Regions from separate parts of the Streptomyces sp. P9-2B-2 genome, predicted to be linked through region 2. Evidence: riboswitches for the same ligand, from Rfam matches in the RefSeq annotation. Region 2 holds a riboswitch; each other region holds the start of a gene.
The links. Region 2 has a riboswitch for cyclic di-AMP ahead of QT196_RS18530 (M23 family metallopeptidase). Riboswitches for the same ligand answer to the same signal wherever they lie in the genome.

Region 1 (9,532 bases), 540 kb from region 2:
ACTCCAGGCGATGCCGTCCAGGATGTCGTGCTCGCTGACGACGACCTCCTCGGCGCCGGTCCGTTCCATGATCGACAGCAGCACCAGCGCACCCGCGGCGATCACGTCGACCCGGCCCGGGTGCATGACGGGGATGGCCGCGCGCTCGGCGTGGGTGGAGGACAGCAGCCGGTCGGTGATCTCGCGGACCGTCGCCAGGGAGATCCGGGAGTGGTGAATGGCCTCGGACTCGTACCGGTCCAGGCCCAGCGCGATCGCGGCGACCGTGGTCACCGAGCCGGCCAGGCCCACCAGGGTGGCCGCCTCGCGCAGCGGGACGGTCTCCTCGGCCTGGTCCAGCGCCGTGGCGACATCGGCCTTTATCGCGGCGATCTGGCCCGGGGTGGGCGGGTCGCTGATCTCGCCCTCGTGCACCAGATGGCGCTCGGTCATCCGTACGCAGCCGACGTCGACCGAGCGGGCGGCGCGGACCGAGTCGGCGCCGAGGACGAACTCGGTCGAGCCGCCGCCGATGTCCACCACCAGGAACGGCCGCTCCAGGCCCACCCGTCGCCCACCACCGCCCTTCCCGGGAAGGCGCTCCGCGCCTGCTGCCTCGATGCCGGTGAGCTCCTTGGTGGCGCCGTTGAAGGAGAACTCGGCCTCCTGGTCGCCGGTGATCACCTCGGGCTCCACCCCGAGGATGTCCACCACGCCGCGGACGAAGTCGTCGCGGTTCTCCGCGTCCCGGGAGGCGGAGGTCGCCACGAAGCGGACCTGTTCGGCGCCCAGGCCCTTGATCACCGCGGCGTACTCCCGGCAGGCCGCGAAGGTGCGCTCCAGCGCCTCGGGCGCCAGCCGCCCGGTGCGGTCCACGCCCTGGCCCAGCCGGACGATCTGCATCCGGCGGTCGAGGTCCTTCAGCTCACCCGTCGCCGGGTCGGCGTCCGCGACCAGCAGCCGGATGGAGTTCGTACCGCAGTCGATGGCGGCGACCCGCTTCACGTGGCGTCTCCTTCGGGGGTGTCCCGGTCTCCGGTGGTGTCCTGGCACGGGGTCACACACGGCCCCTTCTTCCACCACTCCGGCAGCATCGCGAGGGCCTCGTCACCGAGCGGGTTGACGCCCGGCCCGGCCGCCAGCGAATGGCCGACGAGGACGTGCAGGCACTTGACCCGGTCGGGCATACCGCCCGCGCTCGGGAAGCCCGCCAGCACCTCGATGGCGTCCCGCCGCCGGATGTAGTCCTCGTGGGCGGCCCGGTAGGCGGCGGCAAGCGCAGGGTCGGTCGCCAGCCGTTCGGACATCTCCTTCATCACGCCGTTGGCCTCCAGCGTGCCGATCGCGGAGGCCGCGCGCGGGCAGGTGAGGTAGTAGAGCGTGGGGAAGGGAGTGCCGTCCTCCAGGCGCGGCGCCGTCTCGACGACATCCGGCTGGCCGCAGGGGCAGCGGTGCGCGATGGCGCGCAGCCCGCGGGGCGGGCGGCCGAGCTGCTGCTTGAAGGCGGCGATGTCCGCGGCGGTGGGCTCGGTGGGCTCGGTCTGGGGCGGGGGCGTGTCCATGTGCGCTTTCGATGAGGTGAGTGGTGTGGAGGGGACGGTGCGGCGCGGCGAGCCGTCCGCTGTCGACGGTACGGGCTGCCGCCCGCGAGCGGTACGGGCCGGCGTCACCGCTTGTCGGCGGCGTCGACGGCGTCCCACAGATTCTCGTACCAGGGGCGCTGCGCCGCCCGCGCCCCCTTGGGTGCGGGGCCGGTGCCGGAGCCGTCCGGGACGATGTATCCGGCCTCGCCCGGCAGGACGTAGTGCAGATGCCGGCGGGCCTGCTGGCGTACGAACGCGGGGTCCTGCCAGCGGGCCTTCTGCTCGCGCAGCCGGTCCAGCGCCGCACCGGCGTCCTGGGCCTTACGGCGCTGCTCGGCGATGTCGGAGCGCTGGGAGACGTACTGCCTTATGGGATACGCGAGCGCGACGACCAGGGAGCACATCACCAGCGCCAGCAGGGCGGCACGGCCGGTGAGGCGGTTGCGGCGGGGCGGCCGGGCGCGGTAGACGCGGGCGGCGGCCTGCTCGCCGAGCGCCTTGAGTCGGGTCGCGGTCGAGAACCGGTCCGCGGGCACGTCGTCTCCCCTTCACTGACGGACGCCTGACTGCTTCAAGCAGGTACGTCCCCGGCAACGGTACGGGACCGTCGCCGGGGACGTACGGGGCGCGGGGCGATTGCCTCGCCCGTTCAGCCCCTGCTGCCCTGTCCGGCCTGGCAGCGGGCCGTCTTCGTCAGCTGCCGTGGCGGAAGCGCGGGAAGGCGGAGCGGCCGGCGTAGACCGCGGCGTCGTCGAGGATCTCCTCGATGCGCAGCAGCTGGTTGTACTTGGCGACGCGCTCGGAGCGGGCCGGGGCGCCGGTCTTGATCTGGCCGCAGTTGGTGGCGACGGCGAGGTCGGCGATGGTGACGTCCTCGGTCTCACCGGAGCGGTGCGACATCATGCACTTGAAGCCGTTGCGCTGGGCCAGCTCGACGGCGTCCAGGGTCTCGGTCAGCGAGCCGATCTGGTTGACCTTCACCAGCAGCGAGTTGGCGGAGCCCTCCTCGATGCCGCGGGCCAGGCGCTCGGGGTTGGTGACGAACAGGTCGTCGCCGACCAGCTGCACCTTGGCGCCGAGCTTGTCGGTGATGACCTTCCAGCCGGCCCAGTCATCCTCGAACAGCGGGTCCTCGATGGAGACCAGCGGGTAGGCCGCGACCAGCTCCTCGTAGTACTCGGTCATCTCGGCGGCCGAGCGGTCCTTGCCCTCGAACTGGTACTTGCCGTCCTTGTAGAACTCGGAGGCGGCGACGTCCAGCGCGAGCGCGATGTCCTGGCCGGGGGCGTAACCGGCCTGCTTGATGGCCTCCAGGATGAGGTCGAGGGCCTCACGGTTGGAGCCCAGGTTCGGGGCGAAGCCACCCTCGTCACCGAGACCGGTGGACAGGCCGCGCTCCTTCAGGACCTTCTTGAGGGTGTGGTAGACCTCGGTGCCCCAGCGCAGCGCCTCGGAGAAGGACTCCGCGCCGATCGGGGCGATCATGAACTCCTGGATGTCCACGTTGGAGTCGGCGTGCGACCCACCGTTGAGGATGTTCATCATCGGGACGGGCAGGACGTGCGCGTTCGGGCCGCCGAGGTAGCGGAACAGCGGAAGGTCGCTGGCCTCGGAGGCGGCGTGCGCGACGGCGAGGGAGACGCCGAGGATGGCGTTGGCGCCGAGCGAGCCCTTGTTGTCGGTGGCGTCCAGGTCGAACATCGCCTGGTCGATCAGCCGCTGCTCGGTCGCGTCGTAGCCGACGAGCTCCGGGCCGATCTGCTCGATGACGGCCAGGACGGCCTTCTCGACGCCCTTGCCGAGGTAGCGGTTCGGGTCGCCGTCGCGGAGCTCGATGGCCTCGAAGGCGCCGGTGGAGGCGCCGGACGGGACGGCGGCACGGCCGGTGCTGCCGTCGTCGAGGCCGACCTCGACCTCGACCGTGGGATTACCTCGCGAGTCGAGAATTTCGCGGGCTACGACGACGTCGATCGACGGCACGTTGTCTCCTTCGTGGGTGTCTGGCGTTCTGCGCATGAGCCTAACGGCCCCGGGCTCGTCCGCCTGCCCTTGGCCCGCTCCGTGGGACGGAACACCCCCGAAAACCTGCCCAAAGGCCCAGCGGGCGGGACGTTTGGCACATTGTTCGCCGAGCGGGAGAAGTCGCGGAACGGCGCCGGTCAGCGGCCTGCCGCCGGGCGGCGCGCGCCGGGTGCGGGCCCGGTGCGGCCCGGAACGGGAGAAGCCCCGCCACGGCGCGCTGGGGGGAAGGGCGCGCCGTGACGGGGCGGTCTCACGGAGGGAAAGGGGGCCCGCCGCTCGGGCCCTCAGGAGCCCCGGTGAGCTCCGGCTCAGACGTTGAGCTGCTGACCCGGCATGATCAGGTTCGGGTTGCCGCCGATGACCGACTTGTTGGCCTCGTAGACCGACTTCCAGTTGGTGCCGTGCGCCTTGGCGATCTTGGCGAGGGTGTCGCCCGCCTTGACGGTGTAGTTGCCGTGGCCGGTGGACTTGCGCTCGGCGGAGCGCGAGGCACGGTCCTGGGACGGGGCCTTCTTGACCTCCGGCTTGGCCGACTCCTGCTTCGGCGCGGACTTGGTCTGCGCGGAGGTGTCGACGTCGGGGGACGGACCACCGGCGGTCAGGTTGCCCGCACCGGCGCAGGACCAGGCGCCCGGGCCCTGGATGGCGAGGAGCTTCTCGGCGGCGGAGATCTGCTGGGCCTTGCTGGCCAGGTCGGCGCGCGGCGCGTACTTGGTACCACCGGCGGCGGCCCAGCTGGAGTTGGAGAACTGGAGGCCACCGAAGTAGCCGTTACCGGTGTTGATCGACCAGTTGCCGCCGGACTCGCACTGGGCGACCTTGTCCCAGGTGGCGACGGAGGCGGCGGAGGCGGAGGTGGCACCCATCATCGGGACGGCCACGGCGGCACTGGCCACACCGGCGAGGGTGGCGACGCGGACGGCCTTGGAGGGACGACGGTGCTTGCCCTTGAAGATCAGCATGGTTCGTTCGTTTCCTCACCGACGCCTACGAGGTGAGCTGTCGGGTTCGGGCTGATGAGTCGCCCGGCCCGGTACGCAAGCGCACCTGGCTTCACCCCAAGCCGGTTGACCCGTTTTCACGGGCGGGGCCGGCACTTACCTTGGGTCCCCCGCTCCTGCCTTCGGCGCTTGCGCGTCAAGTGCCTTCGACCACCGGCAGGATTCGGCGCGTGATCGAGGGGCTCGCTTTGGCGAGCGATCCTGACGTTAAGCAGTAATACCCCTGGGGTTCAAACCCCACCATCTGAACCAAGTTGACCGCTTTTGATCACGGGTTGATTACGTATCCGCAGGTGGGGCCCGGTATGCCGGTGTTGAGCACACCGGACCCCACGAGAGTCAACGAGACCCTTGTCTCACTTTCCCAAAAGAGGGCGAAGGGTGCCGAACTACCCTGCGTTCCGCCCGAGATCGAGCTGCTGACCGGGCTGGATCAGGTCCGCGTCGGACCCGATGACGCCCTCGTTGCGGTCGTAGAGCGCGGCCCAGCCGCCGGGCAGCCGGTGGGCCGTGGCGATGGCTGACAGGCTGTCACCCGGGCGCACCGTGTAGTCGCCGCCGGCCGCCGGGCCCGTACGGTGCGCGTCATCGCCGCGCGAGGCGTGCCGGCCGCCGGACCTGCCGTCGTCGTCCTTGGCGCCCTCGTCGCCCGCCTCACCGCGGTGCTTGCCCTTGGCGGGCACCTCGCGGGGCGTGCCGGTGCTGTCCGTGCGGCTGCCGTCCCCGGACGGGTCCGTGGAGGGGCTGCCGGACGCGTCGTCGTCGGACGGGGCGTCGTCGGACGGGTCGGCGGACTGCGACGGGTCGTGGTCGTCGTCCCGGTCGCCGGGCGTGGCCGGGTCGGACGGCTCCGGGCTCGTGGACGCGTCGCCGGGCTCGCCGGAGTCCGAGGCGTCGGGCGAGGGCGTCGCGTCGGACGGCCGCCTGTCCTGCTCGTCGCCCTGCTCATCGCGCGGCGCGTCGTCCTTGCCGGCGGAGTCCCCGTGGTCGTGGGAACCGGAGGTGTCCCAGGGGTCGAGGGAGCCCTGCGAGTCCGACGGGTCGGGCGCGGGGGTGCTGGTGCTGCCGGGGTCGACCTCCGGGGCCTTGCCGTCGCCGGTCAGCCCCGCGTTCACGGCGCAGCTCGGCCAGGCGTCCGGCCCGCGGTCGTCGAGGATCGACTCGGCCACGGCGATCTGCTGGGAGCGACTGGCGTAGTCGGGGCGCGAGGCGTAGGCCGAGCCGCCGTAGTCGTCCCACATCTCCTGGGTCAGCTGGAGGCCGCCGTAGTAGCCGTTGCCCGAGGCGGCGCTCCACACGCCTGCACTCTCGCACTGGGCGACCTTGTCCCAGGTCGCGGTGTCGGCGGCGTGTGCGCCGCTCGCCCCGAGGAGGGGGAGGGCGAAGCCGGCGCCGGTCACTCCCGCCGTGACAAAGATGGCCGGTGCCTGACGGGGGCGACGATGTCGGCCGTTCCCGGAACGCATGCGGATGCCTTTCGCGCGGCGGTTGAGTTGTCGACGAGCTCTTCGAGCTGCTCGACGAGGCTTCCGGCCGGCCGACGCACGCGAGCGGCACCGTATACAACGGTCCCCCACATCGCCGCTTCGACCGATCGAGTGAAGCCTGTCGATCGTAGGGTCGAAAGGTAGCCGGGGTCACGGGTAGTCACAAGTCGGTGTAGCGGAGATCACGTAAAGGTCACGCAGTTGACTCTGCGTCACATATGGCCTTGTCGCTGGTCAGAGCCGATCCGGAGTGAACTCCACCGGAAGTGAACGCAGTCCGCGCATGATGAGCCCGCCGCGCCAGCGCAAATCGTCCGGTTCCGCCGCAAGCCGGATGTCCGGGAGGCGGGTCAGCAGGGTCGCCAGCGCGGTCTGTCCTTCGAGCCGGGCGAGCGGCGCACCCAGGCAGTAGTGGATGCCGTGCCCGTATCCCAGATGCTGGTTGTCACGCCGGGTCAGATCGAGCACATCCGGCTCCTCGAAGCGCGCCGGGTCGCGGTCGGCGGCGGCCAGCACCACCAGGACCGGGTCCCCCTCCGCGATCCGCTGCCCGCCGAGCGTCAGCTCCTCGGTCGCGAACCGCCAGGTCGCCAGCTCCACGGGGCCGTCGTAGCGGAGCAGTTCCTCGATGCCGGTGGTGAGCAGCTCGGCGTCGCCCGCCGCGATCGACTTCTGGAGCAGCTCCCGCTGGGCGGGGTGGCGCAGCAGCGCGTAGAGGCCGTTACCGATCAAGTTCACGGTGGTCTCAAAACCGGCGAACAGCAGGATAAAGGCCATCGCTGCGGCCTCGTTCTCGGTCAGATGCTCCCCGTGGTCGGAGGCCCGGATCAGGGCGGAGATCAGATCCTCGTCCGCCTCGGCGGTGTCGCCCAGCGACGCGCGCTTGCGGTGGATCAGCTCGGCGAGATAGCCGCGCATCTTCTTGACCGACTTTGCGACGCCGCCGCGCGGTCCACCGCCGTGCCCCGCTTTCGTGTGTCGCAGCATCATGCCCGCCCAGTCCCGGAAGTCGTCCTGGTCCTCGCGCGGCACCCCCAGCAGATCGCAGATCGCGTAGATGGGCAGCGGGAACGCGAACTCATGGATCAGATCGGCCTGCCCCGCGCCGCCCGGCTTGGCGATCATGGCGTCGATGAGCTGGTCGGTCAGCTCCTGGACCCGCGGGGCGAAGGCGGCGACCCGGCGCGGGGTGAACGCCTTCGAGACCAGCCGGCGCAGCCGGGTGTGGTCCGGGGGGTCGATATTGAGCAGATGCGTCATCAGGTTCGCGCTGCGCTCCCCCGGGATGCCGACCTTGCCCTTGCCGTGCGCGGCCTCGCTGTGGTGGACCGGGTTCTTGGACAGCCGGGCGTCGGCGAGCGCCTGCCGCGCCTCGGTGTACCGCGTCACCAGCCAGGCCTCGACGCCGCTGGGCAGCTCGGTCCGGTGCACCGGCGCATGCTCGCGCAGCCAGGCGTACGCGGGGTACGGGTCGGCGGCGAACTCCCAGGTGAACAGGGCGGGGGCGGGCCCGGCGGCGGGGCAGCCCGCCGGGGCGTCGGCGGCGGGGGTGTGGGGCTTGTCGTGCACCTTCCGACCGTAACCGCTGGGCGCACAACGGCGCGCCCGCGCACCGGGCGGGGGCCCGGCTACGAGACCTCCACCCCCAGCCCGGTCAGAAAGGCCACCGCCGCCGGCGACGGGCCGAGGCCGCTCCACACCACCCGCTCGGTGCGCTCGGGCGCCGGGCGCACCCGCACGATGTGCAGCCCGGCCAGCTCGGAGGCGATGGCCTCCGGGACCATGCCGACGCCCAGGCCCGCCCGCACCAGCTTCGCCAGGAACTCGACCGTGGTCACCTCGAACGCCACCTCCGCGGTCAGCCCCGCCGCCCGGAACGCGTCATCGCGCTGCCGCCGGGCCGCCGACCCCGCCGTGAAGTCGACGAAGGTCTCCCGCGCCATCCGCGACAGCGTGGTCCACTCCCGCCCCGCCAGCGGATGCCCCGGCGGCACGATGGCGACCAGCTCGCCACGCGCCAGCTCCTTCTCCCGTACGCCGACGGTGCGGGCCCCGGGCACCAGCCCGACGAACGCGACGTCCAGCACGCCCTGCCGCACCTGCTCGATGAGCTCATCGCTCATGTCGGTCTGCAGACTGATCCGCACCTGCGGGCACCGCGTACGGAAGGCCCCCAGCTCACGGGCGAGGTCCACGGCCGCGACGGTGGTGATCGCGCCGACCGCGAGCCGGCCGCGCACCTCCCCGGTCGCCGCCGCCACCTCGGCACGGGCCCGCTCGGCCGCCTCCAGCGCCTGCCGGGCGACCGGGACGAACGCCTCCCCGGCGGCGGTCAGCCGGACACTGCGGCTGGTCCGGTCGAAGAGCCGGGCCCCGAGCTCCTTCTCCAGCCGGGCGATCTGATGGCTGAGCGCGGACTGCACCACATGACAGCGCTCGGCGGCCCGGGTGAACCCGCCGGTCTCGGCGACCGCGACCACATACCGCATCTGCTGAAGCTCCATACGAACCGACCCTAGACCGATCGATCTGCATCCACGATCGATGCGATGACAACGATGTGTTGGACTCATCGATCGCCCGGCCCCAGGCTGGAACGCGCCCGCCGCCGCGGTGGCCGTGGGCGCACAGAGGAGGTCAGGTCATGGAGACCGAGCACATACCGGAGCCGGCCGCCGGGGACACCGCCGCGACGCGACCGGGCCTGGGCCGCGGCACCCTGCTGCTGATGTCGGTCGCCGCCGGACTCTCCGTCGCCGGCAACTACTTCGCCCAGCCGCTGCTGGACGTCATCGGCCGCGATCTGCACCTGTCCGCGTCCACCGCCGCGCTGGTCGTCACCGTCGCCCAGGTCGGCTACGGCCTCGGTCTGCTGCTGCTCGTCCCGCTCGGCGATCTGCTGGAGCGGCGCGGGCTGGCCGTCACCCTGACCGCGCTGACCGCGGTCTTCCTCACCGTCACGGCGAGCGCGCCCAACGCCGCCCTCCTGCTCACCGGCACCGCCCTGACCGGACTCGCCTCGGTCGCCGCCCAGGTCGTGGTGCCGTACGCGGCGACCCTCGCGGCACCCGCCGAGCGCGGCCGGACCGTCGGCACCGTCATGACCGGGCTGCTGCTCGGCATCCTGCTGGCCCGTACGGCCGCCGGGCTGCTCGCCGAACTGGGCGGCTGGCGCACCGTGTACTGGGTCAACGCGGCGCTGATGCTGCTGATGGCGGTACTGCTGCGGCTCCGGCTGCCGGCCCTGCGCACCACCGCCGGGCTGCGCTATCCGGCGCTGCTGCGCTCCACGCTGGCGCTGTTCCGCCAGGAGCCGGTGCTGCGGTGGCGGGGCGCGCTGGGCGCCCTGACCTTCGCGGGCTTCAGCGTGCTGTGGACGGCGCTGGCGTTCCTGATGTCCGGGCCCTCCTACGGCTGGCAGGAGTCGGCCATCGGGCTGCTGGGCCTGGTCGGCGCGGCC
Region 2 (9,532 bases):
CGTTGCAGCGCCGGGGGAAGAGGAGTTATTCCTTCCTCTTCCCCCGAACGACAACTCCCCTCGGGCCCTTACGGGTTGAGGGTGCAGTTCAGGCTTCGAGGCCCTCGGTCACACATTGAGCCCATGATCGCGCAGCCACGGCATCGGGTCGATCGGGTCGCCGGCGCCGGGGCGTACCTCCAGGTGGAGGTGGGGGCCGGTGACGTTGCCGGTGGCGCCGACGCGGCCGATGACGTCGCCGGTGCTGACCTTGCCGGAGGTCTTCACCATCGAGGAGAGGTGGCAGAACCAGAGTTCGGTGCCGTCGTCGAGGGTGAGGACGATGCGGTAGCCGTACGAGCCGGCCCAGCCGGCCTGGGTGATGGTGCCGGAGTGCACCGCCTTGATGGGGGTGCCGGTCGGCGCGGCGAAGTCCTGTCCGGTGTGGTCGGCGGCCCAGCGGTCGCCGGCCTGGCCGAAGCCGGCGGTGAGCGTGTAGGAGGACACGGGGGTGATGAAGCTCTTCGCCAGTTTGGCGAGGCGTTCGGCCTCGGCCTTCCGTCGGGCCGCTTCCTCCGCCTTGCGCTTGGCCTCCATCTCGGCCGCCTTCTTGGCTGCTGCGGCCTTCTCGGCCGACTTCTGGTGGGCGGCGGCTTCCGCTGCGGCCTGCTGGACAGCGGCCTTCTCGGCGGCCTCGCGGGCCTCCTGCTCGGCGGTGCCCTGCTGCGCGTCGGCCTGCTGGAGGATGCGGCTGCGCAGCGCCTCACCGGCGCCCGCGGCGTTCCCCGTGTCCGCGCCCGTCCCCATGGAAGCGGCGGTGGCCGTGCCGTCGGCGGGAGCCGAGGCGGCGTCGGCGGCCGCGGAGCCGTCGTCGGATATCAGGTCGCCGATGCCGGGAAGCTCCTTGGCATCCGGCAGTTTCTCGGAGAGGTCGTCGGCCATGCCGCCGACGTCGGGCATCGAGATCGGCACCGGCGGACGGCCCTCGGCCGAGGCCATGCCGCTCGCGCCGACCGCCGCGATGACGCCGACACCCAGGACGGTGCCGCTGCGGGCGAATCCGCCGCCGCGCTGCTTGGCGACGCGGTGCTTGCCTCGAACGGAACGGGTGGATTCCTCGGTGGGATTCCATTCCTCCCACGGTCCGTCGCCGTCATCGACACCGGGGCCGGGGAAGGCACCTCGGTCATCGAGCTCGTAGGCGGACGGGTCCACGGGGGTAGGCCTGTTGGACGCCACGGGGGCGCACTCCTTTCCTTCCTTCTCGCCTACCGGGTTAGCTGACGGGTTCGGAGCAGGAAGGTCTCCTACGGACGCCCACTGGCGGAGGGCGTCCGATTCACCCCAAGGAAGTGGTTCCCCGGTTCCCTAGGTGCAGTTCGAAGTGCTTGGGGGTGCGTGAAAAGCGCGTGCGGGATTCGGCGTCGGCGCGCGGTGCCGCCTCGGGCGACGGCTGGGACGACCGCGCTGCGTTATCGGACAGTAATAGAGACGGCGACCGAATTCCAAGCGTTCCCACGAATCCGTATGCGCTCCGCGCAAGCCGCCGCGCGGCCTTTTCGGCCAGCAGGGCAGCAATCCGGGCGAGTCGGCCCGCCACCTCTAAACGATCTCCCGCGGATTGTGTGCCAGTTGTTATGCACAGGGGTGCCCCTCAGTTACGGAGGGTGAGAGCAGTAACGTCGGATCATGGTCGTCAACGTCGGGAACACCGGGAACGCCGGACGGGCTGCCGGTAACGCGTGGGGAGTGGCGGAGCGGTACCGGGAGTTCTCCTGGTGGGAGGCGCGCGGCCGGTCGGACGCACACGAGGAGCTGAGCGCGCGGATCAGCCAGGACCCGGAGTTCTGCGATCTGCTGTCCGGCTCGCTGCCCGCCGGCAGCAAACAGCAGCCGGACCTCCTGCTCGCCGCCGTCCGCTACCTCGACGGCCCGCACGCCGAAATGGGCCCGCGCGGTGCGGCCGCGTACGGGCGCTGGCGCGAGTGGACGATCCGGCACTGGGACGAGGTGCGCGCGGTGATCATGCAGCGCGCCGCCCAGACCAATGAACCGGCCCACTGCGCCCCCCTGCTGCCGCTGCTCGCCCGTCTGCCGCAGCCGCTGGCGCTGCTGGAGGCCGGCACGTCCGCGGGGCTGTGTCTGCACCCCGGCCGCTACCGCTACCGGTACGAGGCCGACGGCGAGGACGGCGCGGGCCACCGGGCGGGCGGCGTCCTCCGGGCCGAGCTGGGGGCCCCGGAGAGCCCGCTGGTGTTGACCTGCCGTACGGGAGGGGCGGCCGACGAGCTGCCCGAACGGCTGCCGCAGATCGTCTGGCGGGCCGGCATCGACCTGGACCCGCTCGACCCGGTGGACGAACGGGACGATCTGCGCTGGCTCCAGGCGCTCGTATGGCCGGGCGACGAGGAACGCGCGGCCCGGCTGTCCGCGGCCGTCGACGCGGTACGGACGGCGCCGCGGCCGCGGATGGTGCGCGGCGACCTGATCGACGAGCTGCCCGCGCTCGCCGCCGAGGCACCGCCCGAGGCGACGCTGGTCATCTTCCACAGCGCCGTGCTGCCTTATCTCCCGCCCGCCCGCCGCGAGGAGTTCGTGCGCCTCGTACGGTCGCTGCTCGACGGGCGGCCCGGCGGCGGCCACTGGATCTCCCACGAGCACCACTCCGTGCTGCCGTGGATCACCGACTCCGCACCCCACGCGCCCCGCCCGGACGACACCCTGCATCTGACCCTCGCACTCGACGGCCGCCCGGTCGCACTCACCGGCCCCCACGGGCAGAGCCTGCACAGCCTCTCCGGCGCGAGGGACAGCCTGCGGCGCTGAGCGGGCTCGGGGCCCCCTACGCCCCCATGGGCCGCTGCACCGCCAGCAGCGCCATGTCGTCGGCCGGCGCACCGCCCGTATGCCGTGCCACATCCTCGACGAGGGTGTCCACGAGGACGTCCGGGCCGGGGAAGCGGCAGCCGCGCAGTTTGCCCGACGGGTTGTAGTAGCGGCCGAGCAGGTCCCGGGCCCCGGTCACCCCGTCGGTGAAGAAGAGCAGCAGGGCCCCGGCCGGGAAGAACGACTCGTCCGGCCGGTCCGGCCGGCTCGCCATCTCGCCCAGCCCGAGGGGCGGCGCCGGCGCCTCGGGGAGCAGTTCGCGCAGCCCGCCGTCCGGGGTGAGCAGCAGCGGGGACGGGTGCCCCCGGTTGAGCACCCGCAGAACGGACTGCCCGTCGGCGGGGATCTCGGCCAGTACGGCAGTGGTGAACCCCTCGGCCTGCTCCACCCCCTCGCACCGCCCGCCCTCCCGCCGCAGCGCCCGCTCCAGCCGGCCCGCCACCGCCCCCAGGGTGCGCTCCTGTTCCGCCGCCTCACGGAAGGCGCCGATGACGATCACCGCGGTCCGCACCGCGTCCAGCCCCTTGCCCCGTACGTCGCCGACCAGCAGCCGTACGCCGTGCGGGGTCTCCTGCACCGCGTAGAGGTCACCGCCGCTCCGGTCCGCCACCCGCGCGCCCACATAGCGGGCGGCGATGGCGAGCCCGGCGAGCCGTTCGGGCGGCGTGGGCAGGACGGCGCGCTGGGCGGCCGCCGAGACGTCCTGTATGGCGGCCGGGCGGATGTCGGCGCTCCGGACGACCCGGTTGATGCCGACGGCCGACAGGGCGACAACAAGGACCAAGGCGGTCTCCGTCACCGACTCGCCGTGGTCCTGCGCGGCGCCGCTGCGGTAGAGGACGACCCAGATCTCGCCGAGCACGGCGGCCAGGGCCGTGAGAACGGTGCCGCGCAGTGCGTAGAGCGGCGCGGCGACCAGTGGGGCGGCCGAGAAGAAGGGGGCGGCGGTGTATCCGGCGGGCGTCCCCACGCCGAAGGCGACGCCGCCGACGATCAGGAGGACCGGAAGCCGGCGCACCAGCAGTCGGCCGGACCACACCAGCCGGGCACGGCGCTCCCCGTCGCCCTCGGGGGGCGCCTCACCTCGGAGCATCCGCACCGGCCTCGCCCCACTCCCGCCCGTCCGTACGGGACCGTCGTGCCGGTCGCCTCGACGTCCCCAGGCTTGCCGGTACGGGCCGGGACGGCGACTCGTCGGGGGCCGGACGGGTCACGGGACCGGCCGGGGGAGGCAGCACGCGGGCGGCCGAGGAAGCCCGGGCGGAAGCAGCGGCCGCCGCGCCCGCCTGAAGTCCCCCAAGCTCGTTCCGGTCAAAGGCACTTGAGGCCCGCCCCACACCCCGCTCACGCCCGAGGGCCCGGACCGCAATCGGTCCGGGCCCTCGGGGCACTCCATCCGGCGGACGGTCTCGCCGTCCCGCTTCTGGTGGGCCATCAGGGGCTCGAACCCTGAACCAATGGATTAAAAGACCCGACGAACCTGGGACCGACGGTCCCAGGTAGTCCACCGGAGTCCAGTTCTCCCTGGTCACAGCACCTACAGCTGACGCCAGGTCCAGCGCCGGACCGGCCTGTGTCACGCCGTCCGCTCACGCATCGCTCACGCATGGCGGACGGCTGACCAGGCATTCGGCGCAGCGCCTTATCCGTAGGTATCGCAAGTCAGGCAGCGACGGGTCGCCACTCGCCCGGTGTTGCCCTCGGTGGCTCGCAGCGGCTGCGACTCCGAGATGCGGGACCAGGCATCGGGATCGGGGCCGGCCACCCAGCCGAACTTCGGCCCAGCGATTTCGCTGTCGGAGAGGTGGTTGCAGCCGGGCAGGTGGGCGTTCCCCGCGGGCGACACGATGATGGCGTGGGGCGGCTGCCCGGGGCGGCTGGCCTGTTTCGGTGCTTGGCCGCCAACCATGCGAGGAGCCACACCCTCGGACGGGCAGGCGCACCCCGCCCCGATGATGAGATCACAGCGATCGCAGCGCTGTTCCGTCACGGCCTGTCGTCCTCTCCTGTCGGATGCCCGGCTCCTCACCCAAGTCCCGTGAGACGAGAGCTGGTGAAGTCGGATCACCATCCCACCTTCCTCAGCCCCAGTCCGGCGATTGCTTCGTGTGCCTCCGGAACCCTCTGCCGCCCCCGTAATGACTGGTTGCCAAGCAGCTTTGGCCACGCGACGCGGACCTATCCTGTGCCCTGAGCTTGGGAATCAAGGGGGCATGAGTGCTCGATATGGTCTCTGACCTGGGAAAACGATGCTGAGTCCGCCTGTTCGGGAGGGCTCTTGAGCACCGTTTATGACCGTTGTTGACCGTGCTGGAGGGCACGGTTGGGGCACGAGGCGGTAGGTGCGATGACAGGACCGCCCCGACGGCGGCCAGCGGCCGCCACCGGGGTGGACAAGACGAAGCAGCTGACCGTGACGGCCAGATCGCGCATCCACGGCTGGACCAGCAGCGACTTCCTGAGCTGGTCGAACAACTGCAGAGATCACACCTGGTCGAGGCCGACCGTACCGGACCGTGTGGGTCGCCCCTCGCCTGCGTCAGATCTTCAATTCGGCGCGCAGGACCGCCCGGTGACGGTGGTCAGTTCGCTGCCACTGTCACTGCCACGGTCTGGTCCTCGTGTGCCAGCAGTTGCTGCAGTTGCTTCCTCTCGGCGTGCAGGCCCTCGAAGAGCGCGGTCCGCAGTTCGTCGGGGAGCGAGCCGATCGAGTATTTCGTCAGACGCGATGCGTCGCACCATTCGAGGAGCCCACGGTCCGCAAACCACCGCAGGAGCAGGTCATCGAGGTGCGCACTGCTGCGGAGCCAGTCCAGGGCGGTGTTGGGGTGAGGCGCGGCGACGCATATCCGGTTCTTCTCGGCGTCGTCCTCATATGTTGCCTCGACGTGGGCGGCGAAGGCGGCGCTGAACACCTGCTGGCACGGGACGAGCGTCTGCAACGTGATGCGGGAGCCACTGAACATCGGCACCACCGGCCGCGCCTCGAGGCCGTCCGCGGTGCAGTCGATGTAGAGGGTTCCGGGGCGGGCGGGGACGGTCGCCCCGCCGAGTTCCACCGTGTCGGCGCCGATGCGCCGGACCCTGCCGTGGCGGACGATGTCGGTGATCCGCCGGAGCTGTTCGAGTTCGGTCCGGCTGACGGTCGCGCAGCGATACGCCGTCGGCGTGACGTCGGAAGACAGCCTCAGCAGGAGGCCGCCGGCTTCCAGCCGCTGAAAAAGCTCCTCGACCGTGCGGGATTCCAGCACCGCGCGGATGCGAGCGGTGAACGACTCGGCGTCGCTCGCGGCGGACTCCGGTCCGGGCTGGATCTGAGCACGGTCGAGCAGCCACGAGTCGCGCGGCATGATCCAGGTGATGCCGGACGGGTCGACGCCATGCTGCAGAAGCCACAGGCACGCGTCGATGCCCGTCTTTCCCGCTCCCACCACGGTGTAGTGCGATGCCTGCTGCTCCAGGGCCGGCAGCTGGTTGGGGGTGATCAGCCGGACCCCGGAAGCCACCTCGTACTTCGGCGGGCACATCGCAGGAACCGTGACGTTCATGTAGGTGGCGTCCACGGTCCGCCGACGCACGCGGATGTCGAACTCGCCACCGGAGACGAGGGAGTGACACCGCTGGACATCCGGTCGCGCGGGATCCGCGCCGTCGTAGTGGGACATGGGGAAGTACGAGACACGACCGCTGGGCAAGAGGGTTTTGCGCATCACCTGGTCGAAATAGGTGAGGATCTCATCGGACGACGCCAGCTCGTGGAGTCCCGCGTTCCAGCCGTCCTGGTCCACTTCGTCTGTTCCCAGTTCACGGGAATTGACGCCGTAGAACGACGAAGGCTGATGCAGCCGCACGAACGGGTAGGCGACCGTCCAGTGGCCACCGGGCCGACCGTAGCGATCGACGATGGCCACGGTCGCGTCCGTCTCGGTCAACAGAGTGTCGGCGAAGGCCATGCCCATGGCTCCAGCCCCGACGATCAGGTAGTCAACCTCGATTATTTCCCGCTCTGACAACGTATTTCCTCTTTCTGGTGTGGGTGTGGAATTCGCCATCGCGCTGGCACAACGACGTTTTCGTCGCCGCTCACCAGTGCGTTTTTCTCCGCCGATTGCCCGTGCCTGCACGGCAGGACAGCGGCCCGTCTCGTCAGGACTCGCGTCCGAAGGCGGCTCGCAGTTCGGAGACGAAGAGGTGCGGAACCTCAAGGGAGGGGAAGTGCCCGCCACGGTCCAGGACGTTCCAGTACCGCAGGTCCTCGAAGCGCGCCTCGACCCAGGCGCGGGGTGCTCGGAACGGCTCCTTCGGGAACCTCGACACCGCTGACGGGACAGTCACCGGACGCCAGTTCCGGGGCGGGAGGCTCTCCCAGTACAACCGCGCCGACGACGCGCCGCACGCGCCGAACCAATAGATCGCAGCGTTGTCCAGGAGCCGCTGACGGGACACCGCGTTCTCGGGGTGCCCGTCGCAGTCGGTCCACCCCTGAAACTTCTCCACGATCCACGCGAGTTGCCCGGCCGGGGAATCCGTCAGGCCGTACCCGAGCGTCTGGGGGCGCGTCGACTGCACAGTCATGTACCCGCGCTCGGCCGCCAGCACTTCCCTGGCCGCAGCCAGGTCCGCGCGCTCGGCGTCGCCGAGATCGTCCTCGGTGAACCCCGAGGGCGGCTGGACCGGCGGCATCGTCGTATGCAGCGCCTCGACACGGTCAGGGTGCCGGACTCCCAGTGCCGTCGTCACGAACGCACCCCAGTCGCCGCCCTGGGCAAGGAAACGTTCATAGCCGAGCCGGGTCATCAGCTCGGCCCAGGCATCGGCAATACGCTCGATCCCCCAGCCCGTCCCGGCCGGCTTGTCGGAGAAACCGAATCCCGGCAGCGAAGGCGCCACCACGTGAAATGCGGGTTCACCGGCCGGCGGATCGGCCAGCTCGTCGAGAATATCGAGGAACTCCACCACCGAACCGGGCCACCCGTGAGTCATCAGCAGGGGCCGCGCATCCGCACGAGGGGAACGGACGTGCAGGAAATGAATCCCCAGCCCGTCGATCACCGTGCGCCACTGGCCGCGGTCATTGAGCTCGGCTTCGAGCCGGCGCCAGTCGTACTCCTCCAGCCAGTAACGGCACAACTCCTGGACGTAGGAACGCGGAATCCCCTGTGACCAGTCATCGACCGTCTCGCCCTCGGGCAGCCGGACACGACGCAAACGGTCGCGCACATCCTCCAGCTCTTCGTCGGAAACGCCGAGCACAAAGGGCGCGACGGTATCGGAATCAACCACAATTACTCTCTCCCCCGCATCGCAGACACAGCGGCGATGCGGTCGTTGGGTTCTTGCATTGCCAGAAGCCGCTTTTGTGAATGCGCGGCCCAAAGGAGACCGGAGTGGGTTAGCTCGCGCATACCCGTAGGCCCCGCCCCGACGTCAGGAAGCCGGCGACGTCAGGCCCGACGCTCGGCGACGATCTACTCCACCGCGGGAGTTGGCGCATCCGGCGCACGGTGAACGGGCCGGTGAGCAGCCGCCGGAACCAGGTGCTCTCCGGCGGGCCCCTCAAGATGAACTTCAACCGTCATACGGTCGTGACTGCCGCAGCGGTGCCCTCCAAGGACACGTCGGTAGACGCGCCAACCCAGCAGTGCGCCGAGCGCGATGACAATCGGCCCGAGGACATCGACCGCGCCGAGGGCGACGGTCTGGCCGGACAGGAACAGCGGGATCTGGATCGCCAGCATCTTGAGATTCCCGGCGAGGACGACCAAGTTGCCTCTGGTGAGGGCCCGGCGGCGCACCCTGCACCGCCGCCAGCCGGTCCCTTCCTTCGTGATCAGCCCCACCACCACGCCCATCGGCGGCCATCCGAGCAACAGCATCACGGCCGACACCACGGCCATCACGGCGTGCAGCATCAGACTCGGCAGGAAGAAGCTGGTGGCCTGCCCGGTCCCTGCGGCCAGAGCACCCGCGACACACACGAGGCCGAGAGCCGCGAGGGCGCCCCACACAGGCTCTCTGCGCGCCGCTCGGTAGACGCAGACCGCGGCCCCGGCCGCGAGGGCAAGTGCCAGCGCGACGGCAAGCCGGTGGGAGAGCGCGAAGCTCAGGGTGAATCCGAAAACGGGCACAACATTGATCACTGCATTGCGTAGCCGATGGCGCATGGCGGACCGGATGGCGTCCTCACCACCGGCTTCGCCGTGTACTGCAGGGTCCACAACTGCTCCAGGCTCCTCGACAGTTTGCTGTTCGCTTCTTGGTGGGCCGCGGGCGCGGTGGGGTCAGCCGCTGTAGACGTCCTCGATGTACCGGCCCTGATCCATCAGGGTCCGGAGCCAGTCCTGGGCTTCCGCGCGGTCGGCGCCTTCGGTGCGCCGCAGGTACATGGCCTGGAAGGCGTCGCGGACGCCGGGGGCCATGCGGGCGCCGTCGCCGCAGACGTGGACCCGGGCCCCGGTGTTCAGCAGCTCCCACACCTCGTCGGCCTCGGCGGTGAGGCGGTCCTGCACGAAGCGCCGGCCGTCGATGGGGGCCTCGCTGAAGGCAGGGCGCAGGGCGACTGCGCCGGCCCGTTCAGCGGCGTGCAGTTCGTCGGCGTGGAGGTAGTCGGCGTCGGGGGCGTCGCAGCCGAAGTAGCACAGTGCCGGGGCGAGTGGGGTGCCGCTGG
Region 3 (9,532 bases), 1.3 Mb from region 2:
ACCCGCCGCCTTCCACGCCGCCTGGGTCAGCCCCGAGCAGTCGTAGGACGTGGGTCCGGTCGCGCCCCAGACATACGGCTTGCCGATCTGGGCGCGGGCGAAGGCGAGCGCCTTGGCGCCCTTGCTGGTGGTGGAGTCGCCCGTGGAGCCGCCCGTGGACCCGCCCGTGGAGCCACTACCGGTGGAGCCGCCCGTCGAGCCGCCGCCGTCCTGCTGCCGCTGGCGCTCCCGCTCCTGCTGCTTGCGCGCCTCCTCCGCGGCCCGGCGCTTGGCCGCCGCCTCCTTCTGGCGCTCCAGCTCCGCCAGCCGCGCCTTCTCCTGCGCGGTCAGCCGGGACAGCAGCTGCCGGGCCTCGGCCAGCTTGTCCTGGACGGAGCGCTTGGACTCCTTGAGGGAGGCCTGCGACTCCTGCAACCGCTCCAGGCTGCGGGTCGCCTGGGCGCGCTGCTTGGTGGCCGCCGCCTGCTGCTCCTGGTAGTCGGTGACGGCCTGCTTCTGCCGGCCGGTCAGCCGCTCCATGAGGTGGTTGCGGTCGACGAACTGCTGCGGGTCCTTGGCGAGCATCAGCTGCGCCGTCGGGTTCATGCCGCCGGTCCGGTACTGCGCCGAGGCAAAGGTGCCCAACAGGCGCCGGGACTCGTTCATCTTCTCGGCGCGCTTGGCGGAGGCGTCGAGCAGACTGTCCACGGTGTGGCGCTGGCCGTCGGCGCGCTCCTTGGCGGCGTTGTATTTCTGGGTGGCCACTTCGGCCTGGTGGTAGAGGTCGTCGACCTTCTGTTTGACCTCTTCGACGGTGGGCTTGGGCGCCCTGGGGGCCGCTTCGGCGGACTGCGAGAGCAGGGTGACCGAGGCGAGGGCGGCGGTGGTGAGGCCGGCCGCCGTACGGCGGCCTGTGGGTGAGGCGAGAACGCTGGTGCGCGGCTTGCGATGCGACGCCAAGGCCGGCAACTCCTTCCGTGGACCGCCTACCGGGTTAGCTGTCGGGTTCGGGCGGTGTCGCTGACGGAAGGCTTGCCCTACGGTCCGGACGTCCACTGGCGACGGCCGTACGGATCGATTCACCCCGGTGGTGCTGGTGGGTCCCCGGCTCCGGGTGCCTGAGGGCAGGGCCGGACTCGGCGTCGGCGGCCCGTGCGAACCTGTCGTTCGCGGGGAGGCGGGCTGCCTGAGCGAGGACGTTAGCCAACTCGTGTGGCTTCTGTGAAGGCTGATGTTCGATATGCCCGAAACCTTTTCGTGACCTGAACGCGATGCGGGGGTTGTTGTGGCAGATGTCGGATTCGGGTAGACGAAGCGCCGCCCGCCCGGCGCCCGGCCGCCGGCCTCCTGACCTGGCGCTGCGCGGGGGGCCGCCCGGTGGTGGCGCGCAATCCGCCACTCCGCGGCGGACTGTCAGTGCGGCGGCCTAGACTCGGTGGGCGATGAGCAGCCTCTTTGACGACAGCTTCCTGGCGGACCTCGGCCACAAGGGCGAGGAGGAGCACCCCCCGCCCCCCGAGGACGAGCACGGCCCGGCCCCGGAGGACGAGCACGGCCCGGCCCCGGAGGAGATCCCCGCCGACCTCTTCGGCGGGAGGTTCGACGCGCCCGCGCCCAGGGAGCCGTACTACCGCGACGGCGCCGCCCGCCCCGCCATCGACCCGGCGGCGCTGCTGGAGGGGCTCAACGACGAGCAGAAGGCCGCCGTGGTGCACACGGGCGGTCCGCTGCTGATCGTCGCCGGTGCCGGCTCCGGCAAGACCCGGGTGCTGACCCACCGCATCGCGCATCTGCTCGCCGAGCGCCATGTACACCCCGGCCAGATCCTCGCGATCACGTTCACCAACAAGGCCGCCGGTGAGATGAAGGAGCGCGTCGAGGAGCTGGTCGGCCCGCGCGCGAACGCCATGTGGGTCTCCACCTTCCACAGCGCCTGCGTCCGCATCCTGCGCCGCGAGTCCAAGAAGCTGGGCTTCACCTCGTCCTTCTCGATCTACGACGCCGCCGACTCCAAGCGCCTGATGGCCCTGGTCTGCCGCGATCTGGATCTGGACCCCAAGCGCTACCCGCCCAAGTCCTTCAGCGCGAAGATCTCCAACCTCAAGAACGAGCTCATCGACGAGGAGACCTTCGCCGGCACCGCTGCCGATGGTTTTGAGAAGACGCTCGCCGAGGCGTACGCGATATACCAGGCACGGCTGCGCGAGGCCAACGCCCTGGACTTCGACGACATCATCATGACCACGGTCAATCTGCTCCAGGCCTTCCCGGACGTCGCCGAGCACTACCGCCGCCGCTTCCGCCATGTCCTCGTCGACGAGTACCAGGACACCAACCACGCCCAGTACACCCTCGTGCGCGAACTGGTCGGCCCCGCGGAAACCGCCGCCGAGCTGTGCGTCGTCGGTGACGCCGACCAGTCGATCTACGCCTTCCGCGGCGCCACGATCCGCAACATCCTCCAGTTCGAGGAGGACTACCCGGACGCGACCACGATCCTGCTGGAGCAGAACTACCGCTCCTCGCAGACGATCCTGTCCGCCGCCAACGCCGTCATCGAGCGCAACGAGAACCGCCGCCCCAAGAACCTCTGGACGGACGCCGGCGCCGGCCCCAAGATCACCGGCTATGTCGCCGACACCGAGCACGACGAGGCCCAGTTCGTCGCCGACGAGATCGACCGGCTGACGGACGCCAAGGACGCCAAGGCCGGCGATGTCGCCGTCTTCTACCGCACCAACGCCCAGTCCCGGGTCTTCGAAGAGATCTTCATCCGGGTCGGGCTGCCCTACAAGGTCGTCGGCGGGGTGCGCTTCTACGAGCGCAAGGAGGTCCGCGATGTGCTCGCCTATCTGCGGGTGCTCAGCAACCCCGAGGACACCGTCCCGCTGCGCCGCATCCTGAACGTGCCCAAGCGCGGCATCGGCGACCGCGCCGAGGCGATGATCGACGCCCTGTCGGGGCGCGAGAAGATCACCTTCCCGCAGGCACTGCGCCGGGTCGACGAGGCATACGGCATGGCGGCCCGGTCCGCCAACGCCGTCAAGCGCTTCAACGTCCTCATGGAGGAGCTGCGGACCATCGTCGAGTCCGGCGCCGGCCCCGCCACCATCCTGGAAGCGGTCCTGGAGCGTACGGGCTACCTCGCCGAGCTCCAGGCCTCCACCGACCCCCAGGACGAGACCCGGATCGAGAACCTCCAGGAACTCGCCGCCGTGGCCCTGGAGTTCGAGCAGGACCGCGGCGAGGCCGCGACAGAGGGGGCTGCCGCCCCGGGTCCCGGCACCCTCTCGGACTTCCTGGAGCAGGTCGCGCTGGTCGCCGACTCCGACCAGATCCCGGACGAGGACGAGGAAGGCAGCGGCGTCATCACCCTCATGACGCTGCACACCGCCAAGGGCCTGGAATTCCCGACCGTCTTCCTGACCGGCATGGAGGACGGCGTCTTCCCGCACATGCGCTCGCTGGGCCAGACCAAGGAGCTGGAGGAGGAGCGCCGGCTGGCCTATGTCGGCATCACCCGCGCCCGCGAGCGGCTCTACGTCACCCGCTCGACGATGCGCAGCGCCTGGGGCCAGCCCTCGTACAACCCGCCCTCCCGGTTCCTGGAGGAGATCCCGGTCGACTACGTGGAGTGGAAGCGGACGGGCCCGGCGACGCCCTCCGCCTCCATGGGCGGCCTGTCGGCGGGCGGCGGAGGCGGCTTCGGCTCCTCCTTCTCGTCGTCGCGCGCCAAGGGCCCCAGCGGCTTCGCGACCCGCCGCTCCCAGGACCGCCCGGCGGCCTCGCTGGCCATCGGCGACCGCGTCACGCACGACAGCTTCGGCCTCGGCACGGTCGTCGGCGTCAAGGGCAGCGGCGACAACGCCGAGGCGACGATCGACTTCGGCGGCGAGAAGCCCAAGCGGCTGCTGCTGCGGTATGCGCCGGTGGAGAAGCTGTAACGAAAGCCGGAAGCCCCCGGGGACATACCTCGGGGGCTTCGACGGAGCCGTCGGAGGTCAGTTCGGGTCGAGGCCGTGGTCGCGCAGCCACGGCAGCGGGTCGACCGCCGCGCCGCCGCCGGGACGCACCTCGAAGTGCAGATGCGGTCCGGTGGAATTGCCGGAGTTGCCCGAATAGGCAATCTGGTCACCGGCCTTGACCGACCCGGAGCGGATCTTGGTGCTGCTGAGGTGGCAGTACCACGTCTCGGTGCCGTCGGGCGCCGTCACGATCGCCATGTTGCCGTAGGCGGAGTTCCACTGGGTGCGCACGGTGCCGTCGGTGGCGGACATGACCGGGGTGCCGTAGCTGACCGGGAAGTCGATACCGGTGTGCAGCGACATCCAGTTCACCCCGGCCTGGCCGAACTGGGCGCTCAGCCCGTGCTGCTTGACCGGCAGCAGGAACTTGGGCCGCGCCGCCTCCTTGCGGGCAGCCTCCTCCACCTTGCGCTTGCGCTCCTGCGCCTGGCGCTCCTTGAGGTCGATCCGCTCCTGCGTACGGCTGGCCCGGTCGCGGAAGTCGTCGGCGCTGGCGCTGAGTCCGGCGAGCTGGGTGTCGAGCTTGTTGTTGGCCGCGGCCGGTTTGACGGCCCCGGCGTCGGGCGCGGCCTGGGTGGTCGCCTCGTCCTTGTCGGCGCCGCCGAAATCGGTGACGGCAGCGGCGGCCGCGGCGCACACGCCCATGGCGGCGACCGAGGGCACCGCGACGGTCAGCAGCGCCGACCGCTTCGCCGTACGCCGCCGGCCCCGGCCGCGGACGGCCTTCCCGGCGTCCGGCCCGGCGACCCGCCGGCCGGCCGGGGCGGGGGCCGCGGGGGTGATCGGCATGGCCTGCGTCATGGCGTCCGCCACGGCCGCGGCCTCGCTGTAGCCCTCGGCGTCGCCGGGGGAGTGCTCGTCGGCCTCGGTCCGGCCGGTGTCGTACGGGTCGTGCGCGGGCCGGTCGCTGTCGGGGCCGCCGTTGCTGAAGTGCCCGGCCTCGTCCCAAGTGGCGCGGTCCCACTGGAGGGTGTCGGTCGGGGGCGGTCCGGCCTGCGCCGGGATATTGGCGATCAGGTCCTGGTCCGTGGTCGACCAGATCGCGGTGGCCTCGTAGCTCGCGGTCTCCTGGAGCGCGCTGGCCTGCCGGTCGAAGGCGTCGAACGCGTCGGCGGCCTCGTACGCGCCGGTGGCGTAACTGCCGGTGTCATACGTGCCGGTGGCGTAGCTCCCGGTGTCGTAGCCGCCGTGACCGTACGCGGTGGCGTCATAACCGGCTGTCTCGTGCCCGGACGGGGCGTACGCGGTCGCGTCGTGCGCCGAGGCGTCGTAGGTGGTGTGCGCGTACGGGTCGTAGCCCGCGTCGGACACCTGCGGGTCGACGGCGGCATAGACGCCGGTGCCCCACCCGCCGGTCTCCCATGCGCCGGTGTCCCACTGGGGTGAGGCGTAGCCGCCGGTGTCGTACGCGCCGGTGGCGTAGCCGCCGCCCGCCGGGTACGTCCCCGTGTCATAGGTGTCGGCGCCGTGGCTGCCGGTGCCGTAGACGCTCATGCCGTAGGCGCCCGCCGCGTGCGTACCGGTGTCGTACATCCCGGTGTCATAGGTGCCGGTGTCGTACATACCGGTCTCGTACGAGCCGGGGAGCGAGCCGAAGAGGGGGTCGCCGTTGCCGTATTCGGCGACGCCGGCCGGGGCCTGCTGTGCATAGGAGTCGTAAGCCGGGTAATGCGCATACGAGGCGTCGGCAGGAGAGCCGGTCGGAGGCTGGGCCTCCGAGGGGTGACGGTCGTTCACCAACTTCTCTTTCGCCTCGGCAGCAGGAGAATTAGCGGCGACTGTACCCGGCGGTACGCGACGGCGACAATCTTCAACTGGTTTTGGGCTAGGCCAGATCGGGCATTTGGCCGCCTTTCGGCAGTCCCCATGCGAGCTCTTGGCGCCTCGTTCGATGTTTGTTCGACTCCACGTCAAGATCATGTCGTCGATGCGGCCTCGATGCGGCGTCGTGACGGCCTTCCGCGGACGCCTGGCAGGTCGTCGCGGCCGGCCGGTCAGGCCACCGAAATGGTGTCCGCGGCTCCTTCCGCCGTTTCCGCCGCGGTCAGCGCTTCTCGTATTCCGGCGGCGACGGTGCCATTGACCGGCAGGGCGAGATGTCCGACACCGGCGACATGCACGTTGTACGCGAGCAAATCAGGGTGACTGATTTTCGCTGTTGTGGCCGGAACCATCACCTGATCCTCCGCACTCCAGAAAGCCACGAATTGCGTGCGGCAATTCGGCGCCGGGCGCGCCAACTCCGCTATCACCTCGGAATCGGGGCGCATCTGGCGGACGAGGGGGTGCGCCGACAGCAGGGGCGCGATACGGGTACCGGAGTGCGGGGTGCCGAGCGTGACCACCGTACGGACGCGGATGTCGCCGCCCAGCCGCTGTACGTAATAGCGGGCGATGAGCCCGCCGAGGCTGTGGCCCACGAGATCCACCCGGCGATGGCCGGTCCGGGCGCAGACCTCCTCCACATGGCGGCCGAGCAATTCGGCGGCCTTACGGAGATCGCAGGTCAGCGGGGAGTAGTTGAGCGCCTCGACATGGCGCCAGCCGTGCCGGTGCAGTGAGCGGCGCAGCAGCAGGAAGACGGAGCGGTTGTCGATGAAGCCGTGGAGCAGGAGGACCGGCGGATGGGCCCGGCCCTCGGTCGGCAGCATCGTGGGCGCGCCGGGGGCGGGCTGCGGAATCCCCGGCTCCAGGAGCCCTTCCGGGGGCCCGGCCGCGGGGTGGGGTGCGGGCAGTGGCAGGGGGCGTTCCTGGGAGATGCCGGTCGGATAGAGCAGGAGATGGCCGGCGAGGATCGCCAGGTCCACGACCGCGCTGCGCAGGAGAAGCGAAGAGGCGCGGTTGGGGAGCAGGCGCGCGCACCGGAACGGTGTGGAAACCAGGCGCGCGATCAGCAGAGGTGCGGAGAGAAAGGGCAGGGCCTGCATGGCCGACCTCCCGAACGGCACGCGGAAGGCGGCGTCGACCCCCGTATGCCCTCGTGGGAAGCCCTGGGCGGCGATGACGGGCAGGCGGCTGATCGCGCTGATGCGTGCCCGGCGGCTCGGTGGCCCGGCGGTGGCTCCCCGTGCGCCCGGCCCGCGCCCTGCGCCGCCCGGCTCCGGCGGCACGACACGCGGGACGCGGCGCGTAGCGAACGTGTCCCATGTGTGATTTCCCCCTCCCCGGATGTCACGAAACGGCTGGGTACGGGATGCTGGCGATAACGTTCGTTCACGCTCGTGGCCGCCGGATCGCGGTCGCGCGATCGATTGTCGGCTCGGCGGCACCACAGTGCCGTGCATGGCTTGGAGGCAGTGATGAGTGTGGCTCGGCATGACGGAGCGCAAGCGGGGAGCCAGGGCGCGGCGGGCAGGTCGGGGCCGATCCGTGTGGTCGTGGCCAAGCCGGGCCTGGACGGGCACGACCGGGGCGCCAAGGTCATCGCGCGGGCGCTGCGCGACGCCGGTATGGAGGTGATCTACACCGGGCTGCACCAGACCCCCGAGCAGATCGTCGACACCGCGATCCAGGAGGACGCCGACGCGATCGGGCTGTCCATCCTCTCCGGGGCGCACAACACCCTCTTCGCGAAGGTCATCGCCCTCCTGGAGGAGCGGGACGCGGCGGATATCAAGGTCTTCGGCGGCGGCATCATCCCCGAGGCGGACATCGCCCCGCTCAAGGCCCAGGGCGTCGCGGAGATCTTCACGCCGGGCGCCACGACCGCCTCGATCGTGGAGTGGGTCCACGCGAACGTCCGCTCGCTGGCGGTCTGAGACACCGGGGGGCTGGAGCGGCCCCTGTTGCGGCGGCCCGGCCCCCCGGCGGCCGGGCCGTTGTGGGGCCCGGGGCGGCGGGCCTGGTGGGCGCGGTCATGGCACGCGGGGTTCTGGTACGCGGGGGCCTGGCGTGGCTCCGTCGGCGTTGGTGGGCGCGGGACCGGGACCGGCACCGGCGTCGTCCCCGTTAGGCGGCGGGGTGAGTTCCGTACGCATCGTGGCGCGCAGGCGCAGGGTGCCGACGAGGCGCTGGAAGGCCTCGGACCAGTAGCCGCCGGAGCCGGGCGAGGCGCCCTCCGGCTCGTCCGTGACGGCCGTGAGCATGTCGAGACGGTCCGCGGCGGCCGGGTCCAGGCAGCGCTCGGCCAGGCCCATCACCCCGCTGAAGCTCCAGGGGTAGCTGCCCGCGTCCCGGGCGATGTCCAGGGCGTCGACCACCGCTCCGCCGAGCGGCTCGGCCCACGGGACCGCACACACCCCGAGCATCCGGAAGGCCTCGGACAGGCCGTGCGCCGCGATGAACTCCGCCACCCACCGGGCCCGTTCGTCCCCGGGAAGTACGGTCAGCAGCTTCGTCAGGTCCCGTGACGAGCCGGCCGGGGCGACCTCGGCGGCCTGGGACGGTGCGGCCGGGGCGCCCAGCAGCGCCCGTGCCCAGTCGGTGTTCCGCTGGCGCACGGCGGCGCGGCACCAGGCATCGTGCAGCTCCGTCCGCCAGTCGTCGCCCACCGGCAGCGCGATGATCGCCGCCGCGCCCCGGCCCCCGAAGCGTGCGTGCCAGCCGTCCAGTGGTGTGGCCTCCACCAACTGGCTCAGCCACCAGGACCGTTCGCCCCTACCGGAGGGCGGTTTGGCGGCCACGCCGTCCCGTTGCATCCCCGGATCGCACTCATGGGGCGCCTCCACCGCGATCACCGGTGTGCCGGCCGTACGGTCCAGGCCGATGCAGGTGTGCGCCCGCTGCGCCATACGGGCCGCGAGGGCGGAGCCGGGGAGCGTGGAGAGCAGTTCGGCGGCCGTGGCGCGGACGTTGCGGCTGCGGTCGGACAGGGCCTGTTCGAGGAAGGGCTCATCGGCCGCCGAGAGGTCCTCGCGCAGCGAGTCGAGGAACATCAGACGGTCCTCCGCCCGTTCCGTGGACCAGGTCGTGGTCAGCAGCGCCAGGCCCGCGGACGGGTCCTGGCGGCGCAGGGCGGTCAGCAGGGCGACCCGCTCCGCGAACAGGCCCTCCTCCCATGTGCGCCGTATTGCCGCGGGGTCACCGTCGCCGGGGAGCCCGGCCCGGCTGCCGGTGCCCCGGAGTGCGAACTTCCATTCGGCGTTGAGCCGGGCCAGCCACAGGGCCCGCGGCCCCGCCAGGGCGAGCGCGGCGGGCCGCAGATCCGTACGGGCGCGGGCCGCGTCGAGCAGCGCGGGCAGCAGGACCTCCGGGGCGCGGTAGCCGTGGTCGACGGCGGCGGACAGCCACTGGGGCAGCAGTTCGGTGAGGTCGGGGGCCGTGCCACGGCGGCTGCCGCCCGCGCCGGCGCCGCGGTCGGCGAGCAGCAGGGACAGCCGGCGGCGGGCCGCGGGCGGCAGCGGGGGCCGCGGGTCGGCCGGGGCCGGAGCGGGCCGCTCACCGGCCAACGCGGGGCGCAGCGCGGCCCGGCGGCGCACCGTGCTCACCGCGGCCGCGTCCAGCAGCGCGGCCGCGGCGCCCTGCCCCGGCCGCGCCGCCACCGGCGGTGTCCGCCGCTCGGTCCCCAGCAGCGCGGCGCTCACGAGCTC

Region 1: linked by a shared signal. The riboswitch ahead of QT196_RS16085 (transglycosylase family protein) and the one ahead of QT196_RS18530 (M23 family metallopeptidase) in region 2 are both predicted to bind cyclic di-AMP.
Region 3: linked by a shared signal. The riboswitch ahead of QT196_RS24620 (C40 family peptidase) and the one ahead of QT196_RS18530 (M23 family metallopeptidase) in region 2 are both predicted to bind cyclic di-AMP.

The regions. Positions count from the first base shown of each region.
Region 1 is NZ_CP129126.1:3,707,746-3,717,277, forward strand. Features, by position in the region: gene QT196_RS16065 (Ppx/GppA phosphatase family protein) at 1-984, opposite strand, end outside; gene QT196_RS16070 (DUF501 domain-containing protein) at 981-1,541, opposite strand; gene QT196_RS16075 (septum formation initiator family protein) at 1,646-2,098, opposite strand; gene eno (phosphopyruvate hydratase) at 2,256-3,542, opposite strand; gene QT196_RS16085 (transglycosylase family protein) at 3,893-4,546, opposite strand; cyclic di-AMP (ydaO/yuaA leader) riboswitch at 4,554-4,723, opposite strand; gene QT196_RS16090 (transglycosylase family protein) at 4,975-6,051, opposite strand; gene QT196_RS16095 (cytochrome P450) at 6,307-7,641, opposite strand; gene QT196_RS16100 (LysR family transcriptional regulator) at 7,701-8,576, opposite strand; gene QT196_RS16105 (MFS transporter) at 8,717-9,532, shown strand, end outside.
Region 2 is NZ_CP129126.1:4,252,743-4,262,274, forward strand. Features, by position in the region: gene QT196_RS18530 (M23 family metallopeptidase) at 109-1,218, opposite strand; cyclic di-AMP (ydaO/yuaA leader) riboswitch at 1,230-1,384, opposite strand; gene QT196_RS18535 (DUF2332 domain-containing protein) at 1,669-2,805, shown strand; gene QT196_RS18540 (PP2C family protein-serine/threonine phosphatase) at 2,822-3,958, opposite strand; gene QT196_RS18545 (FAD/NAD(P)-binding protein) at 5,448-6,878, opposite strand; gene QT196_RS18550 (epoxide hydrolase family protein) at 7,012-8,148, opposite strand; gene QT196_RS18555 (DUF3159 domain-containing protein) at 8,334-9,029, opposite strand; gene QT196_RS18560 (cytochrome P450) at 9,147-9,532, opposite strand, start outside.
Region 3 is NZ_CP129126.1:5,587,528-5,597,059, forward strand. Features, by position in the region: gene QT196_RS24620 (C40 family peptidase) at 1-939, opposite strand, end outside; cyclic di-AMP (ydaO/yuaA leader) riboswitch at 947-1,131, opposite strand; gene pcrA (DNA helicase PcrA) at 1,422-3,923, shown strand; gene QT196_RS24630 (peptidoglycan DD-metalloendopeptidase family protein) at 3,981-5,741, opposite strand; gene QT196_RS24635 (alpha/beta fold hydrolase) at 5,999-6,931, opposite strand; gene QT196_RS24640 (cobalamin B12-binding domain-containing protein) at 7,304-7,762, shown strand; gene QT196_RS24645 (DUF5691 domain-containing protein) at 7,859-9,532, opposite strand, start outside.